DNA from 3 places in the Microbispora sp. NPDC049125 genome. Region 1 is predicted to be linked to each of the others. Evidence: predicted binding sites of a transcription regulator. Region 1 holds the regulator's gene; each other region holds the start of a gene.
What was found. The regulator LexA, encoded in region 1, represses DNA repair genes until DNA is damaged. The targets are predictions, from matches to a motif close to TCGAACANNTGTTCGA.

Region 1 (4,747 bases):
GCGGTGAAGCCCGGCGCGGTCGCCACCAGCGTCAACACCTACTCCAATCCCGATCTCGTCGGGCTGTCACCGATGCAGATCCTCGACAAGGTCGTCGACTACGCGGGCCAGAAGGGGATGCGGATCATCCTCGACCGGCACCGGCCGACCAGCGCCGGCCAGTCGGCCCTCTGGTACACCGCCGGGGTGTCCGAGGCCACCTGGATCGCCGACTGGAAGGCGATGGCCCAGCACTACGCGGGCAATCCCACGGTCATCGGCGCGGACCTGCACAACGAGCCGCACGCCGATGGCACCAACCCCCAGGCGACCGGTGCCTGCTGGGGCTGCGGCGACGTCAACCGTGACTGGCGGCTGGCCGCCGAGCGGGCCGGCAACGCGGTCCTGTCGGTCCAGCCGAACTGGCTGATCTTCGTGGAGGGCGTGAGCTGCCCGAGCGGCGGGCTGTCCAACGTCTGGGACAACGACACCAGCAACGACGAGGACTGCGGCTGGTGGGGCGGCAACCTGTCCAAGGCGAAGGACTACCCGGTCCGGCTCAACGTGGCCAACCGGCTCGTCTACTCGCCCCACGAGTACGCCACATCGGTTTACCACCAGGCCTGGTTCGACGACCCCTCCTACCCGGCGAACATGCCCGCCATCTGGGACAAGTACTTCGGGTACCTCTACAAGCAGAACATCGCCCCGATCATGATGGGCGAGTTCGGCACGACGCTGGCGAGCAACACCGACAGGATCTGGCTCACCGAGCTCATGAAGTACCTCGGGACCGGGGTCAACGGGATGTCGTTCACCTACTGGTCGTGGAATCCCAACTCGGGTGACACGGGCGGCATCCTGAAGGACGACTGGGCCACGGTCGATCAGGCCAAGCAGAGCATCCTGCAGCCGTACCTGATCCCGCCGACAGGTGGCAATCCGTCGCCGTCGCCGTCTGGATCGCCGTCGCCGTCACCGTCTCCGTCGGGGTCTCCCTCTCCCTCTCCCTCTCCCTCTCCCTCTCCGTCGCCGTCGCCGTCGCCGTCTCCCTCTCCGTCTCCCTCTCCGTCCCCGTCTCCGACCGGGAACCGGGGCTGCACCGCCACCTACAGGATCAACAGCTCCTACCAGGGTGGCTTCCAGGGCGAGGTGACGGTCAAGAACACCGGCACGGCGGCCACCACCGGCTGGACGGTCGGGTGGACGTTCGCCGACGGTCAGACCATCACCCAGCTCTGGAACGGCACGCTGTCCGCGAGCGGGGCGAACATCACGGTCAGGAACGTCAACTACAACGGCGCGCTCGCCCCGAACGCCACGACCATGTTCGGCTTCATGGGCACGCTGACCGGCGGCAACTCTGTGCCCTCGGTGACCTGCACGGCGACCTGAGCGGCGGACCTGAGGAGCGGCCTCAGCGGTCCGGCGGCCCGGCGGCAGGCCGCCGAAGTGCGGGCCTGCGACGTGCCGGCCCGTGCGATGCCGAGCGGTCAGGCGGCCGTGGGGCGTCGCTCCATCGCGGCGCCGATCCTGGTCAGGATCTCCTCCAGGATCGGCGCCGACGTGGCGAAGTTGAGCCGGACGCAGGTGTCCGCGCCCCCGTACATGGGCCCGGGGTTGAGCTTCACCCGTGCCTCCCGCAGGAGGAACCCGGCGGCGTCCGGGACTCCGACGTCCAGCCAGGCGAGATAGGTGGCCTCCGGGGTGCGGTGGCCGATCCGGGACGGCAGGCGCCCCGCCACCATCCGCCGGTTGCGGTCGAGGACCGTCAGCACCTCCTCCAGCCACGGGCCGCCGTCCCGCCACGCGGCGATCGTCGCCTCCACCCCGAGGACGCCCGGGGCGCCGTACACGTGGGGCGGCCGCCCGCCGAGGGCGTCCCTGACGGCCTTGGAGCCGAGGTGGGCCACCGCGCAGCGCAGACCGCCCATGTTGAACGCCTTGCTGGCCGAGGTGAGCGTGACCGTGCGCCCGGGCAGGATCGTGGCGAACGGGATGTGCCGCGCGTGCGCGTACGTCAGCTCGGCGTGGATCTCGTCGGCGATCACCAGGCTGCCGTGACGCTCCGCGTACCCGGCCACCGCCTCCAGCTCGGCCCGGGTGAAGCAGCGGCCGGACGGGTTGTGCGGGTTGACGAGGAGCACCACCGGGGCCGGCTCGGCGGGGAGCTGGAACGTGCCGTCGGCGGCGACCGGGATGGGCAGCAGACGCCGCCCCATGCCGGTGATCGTGGTGAGGAAGGGGTCGTAGGCGGGGACGTGCGTCGCCACGGCGTCGCCGGGGGAGGTCATGACGTCCAGCAGCACCTGGAGGGCCTGGTTGACGTCGGTGTACGGCCGGACGTGGCCGGGGTCGGCGTGCCAGCCGTACCTGGTCTCCATGCGCTCGGCGAAGGCCTCCGCGAGGGGAGGGCAGTTCGGGATGTCGAGCCAGGCGGGATAGCCGAGATCGGTCTTCAGGCGCCGCGTGACGGCGTCCACCACGGCGTCCGGCGTAGGGAAGTCCATGTCGGCGACCCACGCGGGGATCACGTCCGGAGCCGCGTGGGCCCACTTGATCCCGTCACGCGTCCGGGCGGCGTCAAGGGTGAGCGAGTCGAAATCCACCCGACTCACCCTATTGCGTCCGCAATGAGTAGCTTGGCGGCTCCGCGGCGGCGGCCGTACCGGTGGCCGCGGAGCATCGCCGCTACAGCTTGCGCAGGACGGCCGTGACCTTCCCCAGGACGGTGGCCTCGTCACCGGGGATCGGCTCGTAGTTCGGGTTGTGCGGCACCAGCCACACGTGCCCGTCCTTGCGCTTGAACGTCTTGACCGTGGCCTCGCCGTCGATCATGGCGGCGACGATGTCGCCGTTGTCGGCCACCGGCTGCTGCCGTACGACCACCCAGTCGCCGTCGGCGATGGCGGCCTCGATCATCGAGTCGCCGGTCACCTGGAGCAGGAACAGCGTGCCCTCGCCCACGAGCTGCTTGGGCAGGGCGAACACGTCCTCGATGCTCTGTTCGGCGAGGATCGGGCCGCCGGCGGCGATGCGGCCGACCAGCGGGACGTACGCCGCGGTGGGGCGGTTGAAGCCGCTGTCCTCCTCGGTGGCGTCCGGGTCGACCCACAGCACCGGCTCGCCCGGCAACCGGACCTCCAGAGCGCGCGGCCTGTGCGGGTCACGGCGGAGGTAGCCCTTGCGTTGCAGTGCGGTGAGCTGATGCGACACGCTGGAGGTGCTGGTCAGCTGGACCGCCTCCCCGATCTCCCGCATCGACGGCGGATAGCCGCGCTGCTGGACCGAGTCGCGGATCACTTCCAGGATCTTGCGCTGCCTCGGGGTGAGACCAAGCGAGTCGCGCCTGCGAACCGCGAGGTCGCCGACGGCCTCCGCCTGCTCACTTCGGTCACTCACGATGCCACCTCTCAATCCGTGTTCCTCAGGTCGCTCAGAGCGACCGTACCGCGATTAAAGATCATCATCAAACAATTGTTCGATTTCCACCGGAAATCGCAACCGCCTGTCATCCGCCCACATCGTACGTGAGTTCGATCGACATCGTGTTCGATTTCCCGATCTTCGTCAAGTGGTGTCGGCCCAGCTCAGAAATGCCGCCGAAAAGCGACAGAAAAGCGGAGAGGCGCGTTCGTGAGATCGCCGGCGCCCGATCGGCGCTCAAGTCCGTCGAGGGCGGAGCCGGTGAAGCGTCGTCGCCGAGGTGCGCCGATCCCGCGGCCGACCGGCGCATCGTGGTTTCAGCCGCCGCCCGAGGTGAACGCCGCGGCGTGGTCGCGGGCGAATTCGACGACGTCGCGCGGGGGGCGGCCGAGAAGGCCGGCGACCGTGCCGGTGGTGAAGTCTCCCCAGCCGGAGGCGTACGCCTGCGCGTACTCCTCAAGCATGTCGGCGATCCATCGTGGAGCGCCGTGGCCGAGCAGCGCCGTGCGCCTGGTGTCGTCGCCGACCGGCAGGTACGTGACCGGCCTGCCGAGGGCGAGGCCCAGTCGGCCGGCGACCTCGCCGAACGTCAGCGAGCGCGGGCCGGTGAGGGTGTACGTCGCGCCGTGGTGGCGATCCGGGCCGTCGAGGAGCACACGGGCGGCGCACTCGGCGATGTCGCGGGCGTCGATCATGCCGATCCGCGCCGAGGCCATGTTCAGCGAGAACGTGCCGGTGGCGGCGATGTCGCCCGCCTCGTTCAGCAGGTTCTGCATGAACCAGTGCGGACGCAGGATCGTCCAGCGCATGCCGCACACTTCGAGCTCCCGGTCCGACAGCGCGTGCAGCCTGCCGCTGCGGTTGGGCGCGTCGTGTGCCGCGCCGACGACGGACAGGCGCACGACGCGCTCCACGCCGGCCTGGCGTGCGGCCCACAGGGCGTTCATGGAGTTCTCCGGGGCGCGCGGGTCGTTCGGGGTGAGCAGCCACACGTCCCGCACACCCTCGAAGGCGGGAGGCAGGGACCGGGGGTCGCCGAGGTCGCCGACGAAGACCTCGGCGCCCTTTCCAGCCGGGCCGTCCGCCTTGGACTTGTCGCGGACGAGAGCGCGAAGGTCCACATCGGCCCCGCTCAGCGCGTCCATCAGCGCGGTGGACACGGTTCCGGTGGCTCCGGTGATCAGTACGGTGCGTGACACGCTCAATCTCCCGTGGTGGTGGGGATGCGGACCGGAATCGGGTCGCAGGTCTTGGCGGGCCTGCCCGCCGCCCGGTTGACGGTGACGCGTTCCATGGCCCACAGCGCGACGGTCCCCGCCGAGAAGGCGGCGCCGAGGACGCA
Region 2 (4,747 bases), on a different contig from region 1:
GAGATGCGCCCAGGCAGAGGCCGTGGCCACCCGGCCCCGGGGCGTGCGGGCCAGCAGTCCCTGCCTCACCAGGAACGGCTCGGCCACGACCTCCACCGTCTCGGGCTCCTCCCCCACCGCGACGGCCAGGGTGGACAGCCCGACCGGGCCGCCGCCGAACTTGCGCAGCAGCACGTTGAGCACCGCGCGGTCGAGCCGGTCGAGCCCCTCGGCGTCGACCTCGTACAGGTTGAGCGCGGCGGCCGCCACCTCATGGGTGATCACGCCCTCCGCCCGGACCTCGGCGAAGTCGCGGACCCGCCTGAGGAGGCGGTTCGCGATGCGAGGCGTGCCACGTGACCGGCGGGCGATCTCCTTGGCGCCCTCCTCGGGCAGGGCGACCGACAGCAGCCGCGCGGAGCGGTTGAGCACCTGCTCCAGCTCGGCCGCGTCGTAGAAGTCCATGTGCGCGGTGAAGCCGAAGCGGTCGCGCAGGGGCGCGGGCAGCAGGCCGGCCCGGGTGGTGGCGCCCACCAGCGTGAACGGGGCGATCTCCAGGGGGATGGCGGTGGCTCCCGGCCCCTTGCCGACGATGATGTCGACGCGGTAGTCCTCCATCGCGAGGTAGAGCATCTCCTCCGCCGGCCGGGCCATGCGGTGGATCTCGTCGATGAACAGGACCTCCCCGTCGGTGAGCGTGGACAGGATCGCGGCGAGGTCGCCGGCCCGCTCCAGCGCGGGGCCCGACGTCATGCGCAGCGGGGCGCCGAGCTCCGCTGCGATGATCATCGCGAGCGTCGTCTTGCCCAGCCCGGGGCCGCCGCTCATCAGCACGTGGTCGGGGGGCCGGTTGCGGCGCAGCGCGCTCTCCAGCACCAGCGAGAGCTGCTCGCGGACCCGCGCCTGGCCGATGAACTCGTCGAGGCGCTTGGGGCGCAGCGCGGCCTCGATGGCGCCCTCGTCGCCCTCGGGCTCAGGCGACACGAGATCACGCTCAATCGCCATGGACGCCCCCCACCGCCGGTGAAACTTTCACCGCGTCCAGGCGGCCCGCGCCCGTCATCGCACGCTCATCATGCGCAGCGCCGACTTCAGCAGCAGGGCCACCTGCGGCGCCCGGCCCGCCGCGATCTCCGCGTCGGCCTCCGGGGTGAGCGCGGCGACCGCCTCGTCGGCGTCCCTGGCCGAGTAGCCGAGCCCGACCAGCCCGGAGTGGACCTGGTCGCGCCAGACCGGCGCGGCGGCCGCGCCGTTGAGCGCGGCGTTGACCAGGCCGTCGGGCGTGCCGAGCTTGTCCTTCAGCTCCAGCACGATCCGCTGGGCGCCCTTCTGGCCGATGCCGGGGACCATGGTGAGCGCCTTGAGATCGGCGCTCGCCACCGCCACCCGCAGCGCGTTGGGCGTGTGCACGGCCAGCATGGCCAGCGCCAGGCGCGGCCCGACGCCGCTGGCCGTCTGCAGCAGCTCGAAGACCGTCCGCTCGTCGGCGGCGGCGAAGCCGTACAACGTGAGCGACTCCTCGCGCACCACCAGCGAGGTGGCCAGCCGGGCGGGCTCCCCCACGTGGAGGGTCGCCAGCGTCCCGGGGGTGCAGTGGACGAGCACGCCGACGCCGCCCACCTCGATCACCGCGCTGTCCGGCCCGACGGCCGCGACGTGCCCCGCCAAGGACGCGATCATCGATCACTCCCTCCCTCACGCGGACGCCTGGCGACAGTCCTACCAGAGCCGGCCGTCACTGCGCCGGGAAGCCCCGGAGCGGGCGGGCGCGCCCTGGCGACCGCCTCGGCCAGGCGGCTCTGGACGCCGCCGCGCCAGACGTGGCAGATCGCGAGCGCGAGGGCGTCGGCGGCATCCGCGGGCTTGGGCATGGCGTCCAGCCTCAGCAGCCGGGTCACCATCGCGCCGATCTGCTTCTTGTCGGCGTTGCCGTTGCCCGTGATCGCCGCTTTGACCTCGCTCGGGGTGTGCAGGGCGACCGGGAGGCCACGCCGCGCCGCGCACACGATCGCGACGGCCGAGGCCTGCGCGGTCCCCATGACCGTCCGCACGTTGTGCTGGGCGAAGACCCGCTCGACCGCCACCGCGTCCGGCTTCAGCTCGTCGAGCCACTGCTCAATCCCGGCCTCCACGGCCACCAGCCGCGCCCCGATGTCGTCGCCGGCGGGGGTGCGCACCACCCCGACGGCGACCAGGCTCAGCGGGGAGCCCGGACGGCCCTCCACGGCGCCGATGCCGCATCGGGTCAGCCCCGGGTCCACTCCCAGCACCCGCAGCTCGGGCAACCGCACCGGCACGCCTCCCTGGTCCCCACCGGCCCGGCGGCGCCGCGCCGCCGAACACCTGTTCGGCGGGCAACTCTACCGGGATCGGCGCCGCCGCGCGCCGTCAGAAGGAGTCGATCATGTACGCGTCGCACCGGAACGCCGAGTCAAGGGCCTCGTCGGCGTCCGGCGAGCCGCCCGTCAGCCGTCCCGCACGCCGCAGGGTGGCCGCCGGCACCCCGGCGAACAACGCCGACAGCGCGCCGATGGGCAGCCGGGTGACGTCGTCCCCCGTGATGTCCCCCGTGATGTCCCCCGTGATGTCCCCCGTGATGTCCCCCGTGATGTCCCCCGTGATGCCCCTCGCGATGTTCCCCGTGGCATCCGCCGGGGTGAGCGCGCCGGAGCCCGAGCCGACCCGCAGGCGCCAGGTGCCGGTGTTGGCCGAGCGCTGGGGGTCGTCGATCTCGATCAGCGTGTCCACGGACACCCCTGCCGGGAAGCCGCGCCGCTCCACGGCCCCGGGCGCGTCGATCAGGCGGAGCATCCACCGGGACTGCCTGAGGTGCTCCTTGGAGGAGCGCTCGCGCAGCAGCCACAGCATCGGATCGCCCGGCTCGACCGGCGCGTAGACGTGCCTGGCGATCGAGGAGGCGCTGCCGACGAGGGACCACAGGGCGCGGGCGGTGGCCTCCGAGCCGGCCACCAGGTTGTCGACCTCGATGTCGCCGTCGCTCCACCGGTAGATCACGAAGCCGTCGTCGGCCAGGTAGCAGAAGTCGTCGTCGTCGTCCAGCCAGAGCCGCCAGCTGCGCTCGTCCCAGCAGAGCGGGCCGGAGGCGCGCGTGGAGCCGTAGACGCGGCCGAGGAGCGCGATGAGCTCGGGCACGTCGTCTGGGCCCATCCTGCGCAGCTTGACCCCGCCGGACGGGCCGGCGAGCGTCCTGAGCTGCTCCGCCGGCAACGTCATCGTCGTATGTGCGCCGGCGTGCTCGTATCCCACGCTGCGGTACAGGGGCGAGGTGGCGGGGAAGAGCGCGGAGACGACGTGGCCGAGGTCGGCGCAGCGGTCGACCGTCGCACGCATGACGGCGCGGCCGACGCCCCGGCCGCGGTCCTCCGGGGCGACGGTCACGCTGGCGACGCCTCCCATGGACATCGGGCGCCCGTGCCACCACTGGACGTTCGGGTTCACCCGGGCCGTGCCGATCAGCCTCGGCCCGTCGAACGCCCCCAGGTAGCGTCCCTCGGCCAGCATCGGGGTGACCAGCGCGCGCCAGGTCTCGGCGTCGCCCGGCGAGATCGGCCCGAAGGCGCGCGTACGGATGTCCAGCACGGCGTCCAGGTCACCGGCCGCCAGATCGCGAATCTCCACAACCGGCAAAGGTATGCCGCCGCGCCGTGGCGGCGCGAACGGTTTTCCCTAGGCGTCGAGCTTCTCCAGGACCTCGTCGCTGACGTCGAAGTTGGCCCAGACGTTCTGCACGTCGTCGCTGTCCTCCAGCGCGTCGATGAGGCGGAACACCTTGCGGGCGCCCTCCTCGTCGAGCGGGACGCTCATGGTCGGCATGAAGCTCGCCTCGGCCGACTCGTAGTCGATCCCGGCCTCCTGCAGAGCCTTGCGCACGCCGATCAGGTCGGAGGCCTCGGAGACGACCTCGAAGTTGTCGCCGAGGTCGTTGACCTCCTCGGCGCCGGCCTCGAGGACGGCCATGAGCACGTCGTCCTCGCTGAGAGCGCCCTTGGGGACGAGCACGACGCCCTTGCGGTTGAACATGTACGACACCGAGCCCGGGTCGGCCAGCGATCCGCCGTTGCGGGTGAGCGCGACGCGGACCTCGGAGGCCGCGCGGTTGCGGTTGTCGGTGAGGCACTCGATCAGCACGGCGACGCCGCCGGGGGCGTACCCCTCGTACATGATCGTCTGCCAGTCGGCGCCGCCGGCCTCGAGGCCGCCGCCCCGCTTGCGGGCCCGCTCGATGTTGTCGATGGGCACGGAGTTCTTCCGCGCCTTGGTGATGGCGTCGAACAGGGTCGGGTTGCCCTCAGGATCGGGGCCGCCGGTCCTGGCCGCGACCTCGATGTTCTTGATGAGCTTGGCGAACAGCTTGCCCCGCTTGGAGTCGAGCGCCGCCTTCTTGTGCTTCGTCGTCGCCCATTTCGAGTGGCCGGACATCGCCTAGAGCTCCCTCACCATTTCGACGAAATAGGAATGAACCCGCGAGTCCCCGGTCAGCTCCGGGTGGAAGGACGTCGCGAGCAGAGGTCCCTGCCGGACCGCGACGATCCTATCCCCAGGTTCGGTTCTGCCCAGCACGTCGACGCCCGCGCCCACCGACTCGACCCAGGGCGCTCGGATGAACACGGCCCTCAGCGCGCCGCGGCCGGCGAAGTCGAGGTCCGCCTCGAACGAGTCGACCTGGCGGCCGAAGGCGTTACGGCGGACCACCATGTCGATGCCGCCGAGCGTCTGCTGGCCCTCGACGCCGCCCTCGATGCGATCC
Region 3 (4,747 bases), on a different contig from region 1:
ACGATCACTAGGGGTGGCCGGAGAGGCCGCCGGTTCTAGAGAAGGCCGTCGATCTCGGCGAGCTCCTCCGGGGACAGCGCAGGCGCGTCGATGGCCGCGACGTTCTGCTCAAGCTGGCCCACGCTGCTCGCGCCGATCAGCACGGACGTGATCCGCCGGTCCCGCAGGATCCACGCGAGGGCGAGCTGGGCGAGGCTCTGGCCGCGCGCCTGGGCGATCTTGCTGAGCCCGCGCAGCGTCTCCAGCAGCTCCGGGGTGAGCCGGTCGCTCTTGAGGAAGTGGCCGATCGCCATCCGGGAGTCCCCGGGGATGTTCCCGTCGAGGTACCGGCCGGTGAGCAGGCCTTGGGCCAGCGGCGAGTACGCGATGCAGCCCACGCCCTCCGTCTCCAGGGTGTCGAGCAGGCCGTCCTCGACCCACCGGTTCAGCATCGAGTAGCTGGGCTGGTGGATCAGCAGCGGCGTGCCGAGCTCCCGCAGCACGGCCGCCGCCCGCTCGGTCTGCTCGGCCGAGTAGTTGGAGATGCCCGCATAAAGCGCCTTGCCCGAGCGGACCGCCCGGTCGAGCGCCCCCATCGTCTCCTCGATCGGGGTCTCCGGATCCGGGCGGTGGGAGTAGAAGACGTCGACGTAGTCGAGGCCCATCCGGCGCAGCGACTGGTCGAGGCTGGCCAGCACGTACTTGCGCGACCCCCACTCGCCGTACGGCCCGGGCCACATGTCGTATCCCGCCTTGGTGGAGATGAACAGCTCGTCCCGGTACGGCCGGAAGTCGGCTTGAAGGTGGCGGCCGAAGTTCTCCTCCGCGGAGCCGTACGGCGGGCCGTAGTTGTTGGCCAGATCGAAGTGGGTGACGCCGAGGTCGAAGGCACGGCGCAGGACGGCCCGCTGGACGTCGAAGTTGTCGCTGTCACCGAAGTTGTGCCACAGCCCGAGCGAGATTTCGGGGAGCAGCACCCCGCTCCGTCCGCTGCGCCGGTAAGTCATGGACTCGTAGCGGCCGGGGGCTGCGGCATAGCGTGGCGAGATCATGGTGCCCTTCCTGGCATGGGGAACGCGTCCCCCGCGATCCGCGAGGGCCGGACTCCAGGATTACCAGCCGATCGCCCCGTCCCGTCGGGCGGGTACGGCCGGGCCCTTCCCTCGTGATCGACTGCGATCTACGATGCGCCAGGTGCCTAACACCCCAATTGGGTGGTTTTGCGTAGCCGATCGCCGGCGGCACCGGAGGGCAGGAGACACATGCGACCCCAGACGCAGGCCGACCCGCAGGGGCCGATCAGCCTCGAATCGCTTCCGATGGCACAGGACCGCACACTTCCGTACGCCATGCTCCGCGACGCCGGGCCCGTCGTACGCCTCAAGAACGGCGGGTTCGTCGTCACCTCCCGGGAGGCGGCCGACTACGTGCTGCGCAACCCGGAGATCTTCTCCTCCGAGCGGGCGTTCGCGACGCTGGGCAGCCCGGTGCCGCTGCTGCCCATCGCCTCCGACCCGCCCGGCCACACGCGCTACCGGCGCATCCTGCAGCCGTTCTTCACCCCGCGGACCGCGGCACTGCTGGAGCGGTCGTCGCACGGGCAGGTCAACGGCCTGATCGACCGCATCGCGGGCCGCGACTCCTGTGAAGTGGTCGCCGAGCTGGCCCGGCCGTTCCCGGCCCAGGTGTTCCTGACCCTCTTCGGCCTGCCGCCCGAGGACCTGGACCGCCTCCTGGGATGGAAGGACGCGATCGTCGGGTCGGCCGACCTGTCCGGCTCCGCCGCGCCGCCGCCCGAGGTCATGGAGTCGGCGGCGCAGCTGTTCGCGTACACGACCGCCCACGTCGCCGCCTGCCGCGCGGGCACGGGAGGGGGCCTGCTCGCCGATGTGCTCGCCGCCACGCGGGACGATCCACTCACCGACACCGAGGCACTGGGGCTGTGCTTCCTGTTCATCATCGCGGGCATCGACAGCGTCACCTCGGCTCTCAGCCTGATGTTCGCCAAGCTGGCGGCCGACCCTGCCCTGCAGGCCAGGATCGTCGCGGATCCGTCGGTGATCCCGCAGGTGGTGGAGGAGATGCTGCGGATCGACCCCGCCAACTGCACACTGCCGCGCGTCGCCACCACGGACGTCGAGCTGCACGGCCATCTCATCCCCGCCGGTTCGAGCGTCGGCGTCGCGCTGGGGGCGGCCAACCGGGACCCGGCCGAGCTCGACGACCCCGACGCGTTCGACGTCGGCAGGAAGTACAACCACCTGACCTTCGGCGGCGGCCCCCATCGCTGCGTGGGCATCCATCTGGCCCGGATGGAGTTCACGATGGTGCTGCGGGAGTGGCACCGCCGCATCCCCTCGTACGGGCTCGCCCCCGGCTTCCAGCCGCTGGTGGGCTGGCCGGCCGGGGTCATCGGTCTCTCCGAGGTCCCCCTCGTGTTCCCGGCGAGGCGCTGAGCACGTCCCGCACGGGCGGGTCAGCGGACCCCGCGGGGGCGGAACTGGATGCTGATCCGGGCGCCGGCGACCCTGCTCGACTTGGGGACGGCGTGCTCCCAGGTGCGCTGGCAGCTCCCTCCCATGACGAGCAGGTCGCCGTGGCCGAGGTCGTGGCGGAGGGCCGGGCCCCCTCCGCCACGCGGGCGCAGCAGCAGCGGGCGCGGCGTGCCGACCGAGATGATCGCCACCATGGTGTCCTCGGTGCTCCCGCGGCCGATCGTGTCGCCGTGCCAGGCCACGCTGTCGCGGCCGTCCCGGTAGAGGCACATGCCGGCGGTGCGGAACCGCTCGCCGAGCTCCTCCCCGTAGTGCGCGTTCAGCGCGTCCCTCGCCTCGTCGAGCACGCGGTCGGGCAGCTCCTCGTCCTCGTCGTAGAACTTCAGCAGCCGCGGCACGTCGACGACCCGGTCGTACATGTGCCGCCGCTCGGCGTGCCACGGCACGACCCGCGTCAGGCGCTCGAACAGCGCGTCCGCCCCGCTGACCCAGTGCGGCCGGACGTCGATCCACGCCCCCTGGCCGAGCGGCGCCCGCCGCACCGACGATCCGAGGGGGCCCACGCCGGTCTCCTCGCACCAGTCCAGCAACGACCCCTGAAACGAACTCATACGCTCAGGATACGCACTGCTTTCAAACACCCATTCGATCTTCGGTGGCTGGTTGACCGGCCATCCATGGATCTAAGGTGAGCGGGTGCGGACTTCGACTCGAGTCATGGCCGCTCTCGTGGCCCTCCTTCCCGTGGCGGGCACCGGCGCATGCGACGCCGGCCCGCCCCGGCGGCAGGCGGTGTACGGGCCGTCCGCCGCACCCGCCCTGCCCTCCGCGTCCGCCGCGGGTGTCGCCGTGGCGCTCGGCGGCGTCGTCCACGTGGCCGGATACGCCACCGGTTGCCGGAGGCACGCCGAGGGGGCCGGCTTCGTCTACGCCCCCGAGCGGATCATGCTCACCGCGCACACGGTGGCCGGGGTGGACCGCGATCTCGAGGTCGTCCTCGGCGGCGGGCGGCGCCTGCCGGCGAAGGTCGTGCTCTTCGACTCGCGACTGGACGTCGCCGTGCTGCGGGTGCCGGGACTCCCGGCCCGGCCGTTGCGACTCCTCCCGAAGGGCGCGGAGGACACCAAGGACATCGGGCAGGCGTCCATCGTCTACTTTCCACCGGGGGCGACCGCGCCGGTCCAGTTCCCCGCTGTCCTGGGCCATGTGTCGCCGGCGTCCGGACCCGACATATACGGTGCGGGCGACGTCACCAAGGAGGTGCGGGTGTTCACCGGCCCTCACGTCGACAGGAGCACGGCCGGTGCGCCGCTGGTCTCCGAGTCGGACGTCGTCGGAATGGTCTTCGCCGCCGACATGGACTCGAAGGCCGACAAGGGATACGCGCTGCCGGCCGGCCAGTTGTCGGCGGCGGCGACGGCGGGAAGGCAGGCCACCACCCCCGTGTCCACGCGACGCTGCTCGTGAGGCGCGACGGCTTCCGGCGCGCCGTCCCCTCGGCGTACGCGCCGGCTAGCGCCAGACGCCGGTCAGCGGATGGCGCTTGGCGGCGTTGCCCAGGGGGGCCAGGCCGTACATCTCCTCGATGGTGCGCAGGATCGTGTAGTGATCGATGCGCTGCCTGTACGTGCCGGGCCTGACCCGGCCGCCGACGAGGACGGTGGGGATGCGGTTGTCACCCCGGTAGTCGTCCTCGTCGAAGGTGACGATCAGCAGGCTGTCGCCGGCCGTCGCCCAGGTCGCGTACGCGTCGAGGTGGTCGCGGAGCCAGTCGTCGCCGGTGGAGATCGTGCAGTCGTGCATGTCGCCGCACATGTCCGGGATGACGAACGACACGGTCGGCAGGGCGGCGAAGTCGCGGGGGAACGCCGTGAACGGCTGGTTGGCGGAGGCCGGCACGGTGCCGAAATCGGTCCACGGCACGTGCTTGCGCGCGTAACGCCCGTTCTTCGCCGTACACCCCATGAACCCCGCACGGGGCAGCGCCTCGGAGTAGCCGGCGAAGGTGAGTCCGGCGTCGAGGAGCTGGGAGGCCAGGTTGGCGGCGGCCGGGAACGACTGCGGGCAGGAGTCGTCGGTGACCCCCTGGGTCGAACCGGAGAACAGGGCGAGGTAGTTGGGCTGGCTCGGGTGCGTCTCGGCGAACGACGCGGTGAAGTTCGCCCCGCGCCGCGCCAGCAAGGTGATGTACGGCGCGGCCGGGTCACCCACCACGCTGCTGTACGACTTGTTCTCCATGACCACGATCACCACGTGGGCCGGCCGCCAGATCG

Region 2: a site for LexA is predicted at 2,315-2,330, ahead of ruvC (crossover junction endodeoxyribonuclease RuvC). Genes of this name have one in related genera too.
Region 3: a site for LexA is predicted at 3,108-3,123, ahead of AB0B72_RS26645 (alpha-ketoglutarate-dependent dioxygenase AlkB). Genes of this name have one in related genera too.

The regions. Positions count from the first base shown of each region.
Region 1 covers NZ_JBEZDW010000011.1:45,411-50,157, forward strand. The annotation lists gene AB0B72_RS15340 (cellulase family glycosylhydrolase) at 1-1,374, shown strand, start outside; gene AB0B72_RS15345 (MalY/PatB family protein) at 1,473-2,588, opposite strand; gene lexA (transcriptional repressor LexA) at 2,671-3,384, opposite strand; gene AB0B72_RS15355 (SDR family oxidoreductase) at 3,723-4,604, opposite strand; gene AB0B72_RS15360 (MFS transporter) at 4,607-4,747, opposite strand, start outside.
Region 2 covers NZ_JBEZDW010000019.1:69,837-74,583, reverse strand. The annotation lists gene ruvB (Holliday junction branch migration DNA helicase RuvB) at 1-984, opposite strand, end outside; gene ruvA (Holliday junction branch migration protein RuvA) at 1,039-1,659, opposite strand; gene ruvC (crossover junction endodeoxyribonuclease RuvC) at 1,656-2,255, opposite strand; gene eis (enhanced intracellular survival protein Eis) at 2,368-3,618, opposite strand; gene AB0B72_RS22385 (YebC/PmpR family DNA-binding transcriptional regulator) at 3,667-4,419, opposite strand; gene pdxT (pyridoxal 5'-phosphate synthase glutaminase subunit PdxT) at 4,423-4,747, opposite strand, start outside.
Region 3 covers NZ_JBEZDW010000026.1:30,788-35,534, reverse strand. The annotation lists gene AB0B72_RS26660 (hypothetical protein) at 1-11, shown strand, start outside; gene mgrA (L-glyceraldehyde 3-phosphate reductase) at 36-1,031, opposite strand; gene AB0B72_RS26650 (cytochrome P450) at 1,242-2,435, shown strand; gene AB0B72_RS26645 (alpha-ketoglutarate-dependent dioxygenase AlkB) at 2,456-3,085, opposite strand; gene AB0B72_RS26640 (trypsin-like peptidase domain-containing protein) at 3,192-3,941, shown strand; gene AB0B72_RS26635 (alkaline phosphatase family protein) at 3,987-4,747, opposite strand, start outside.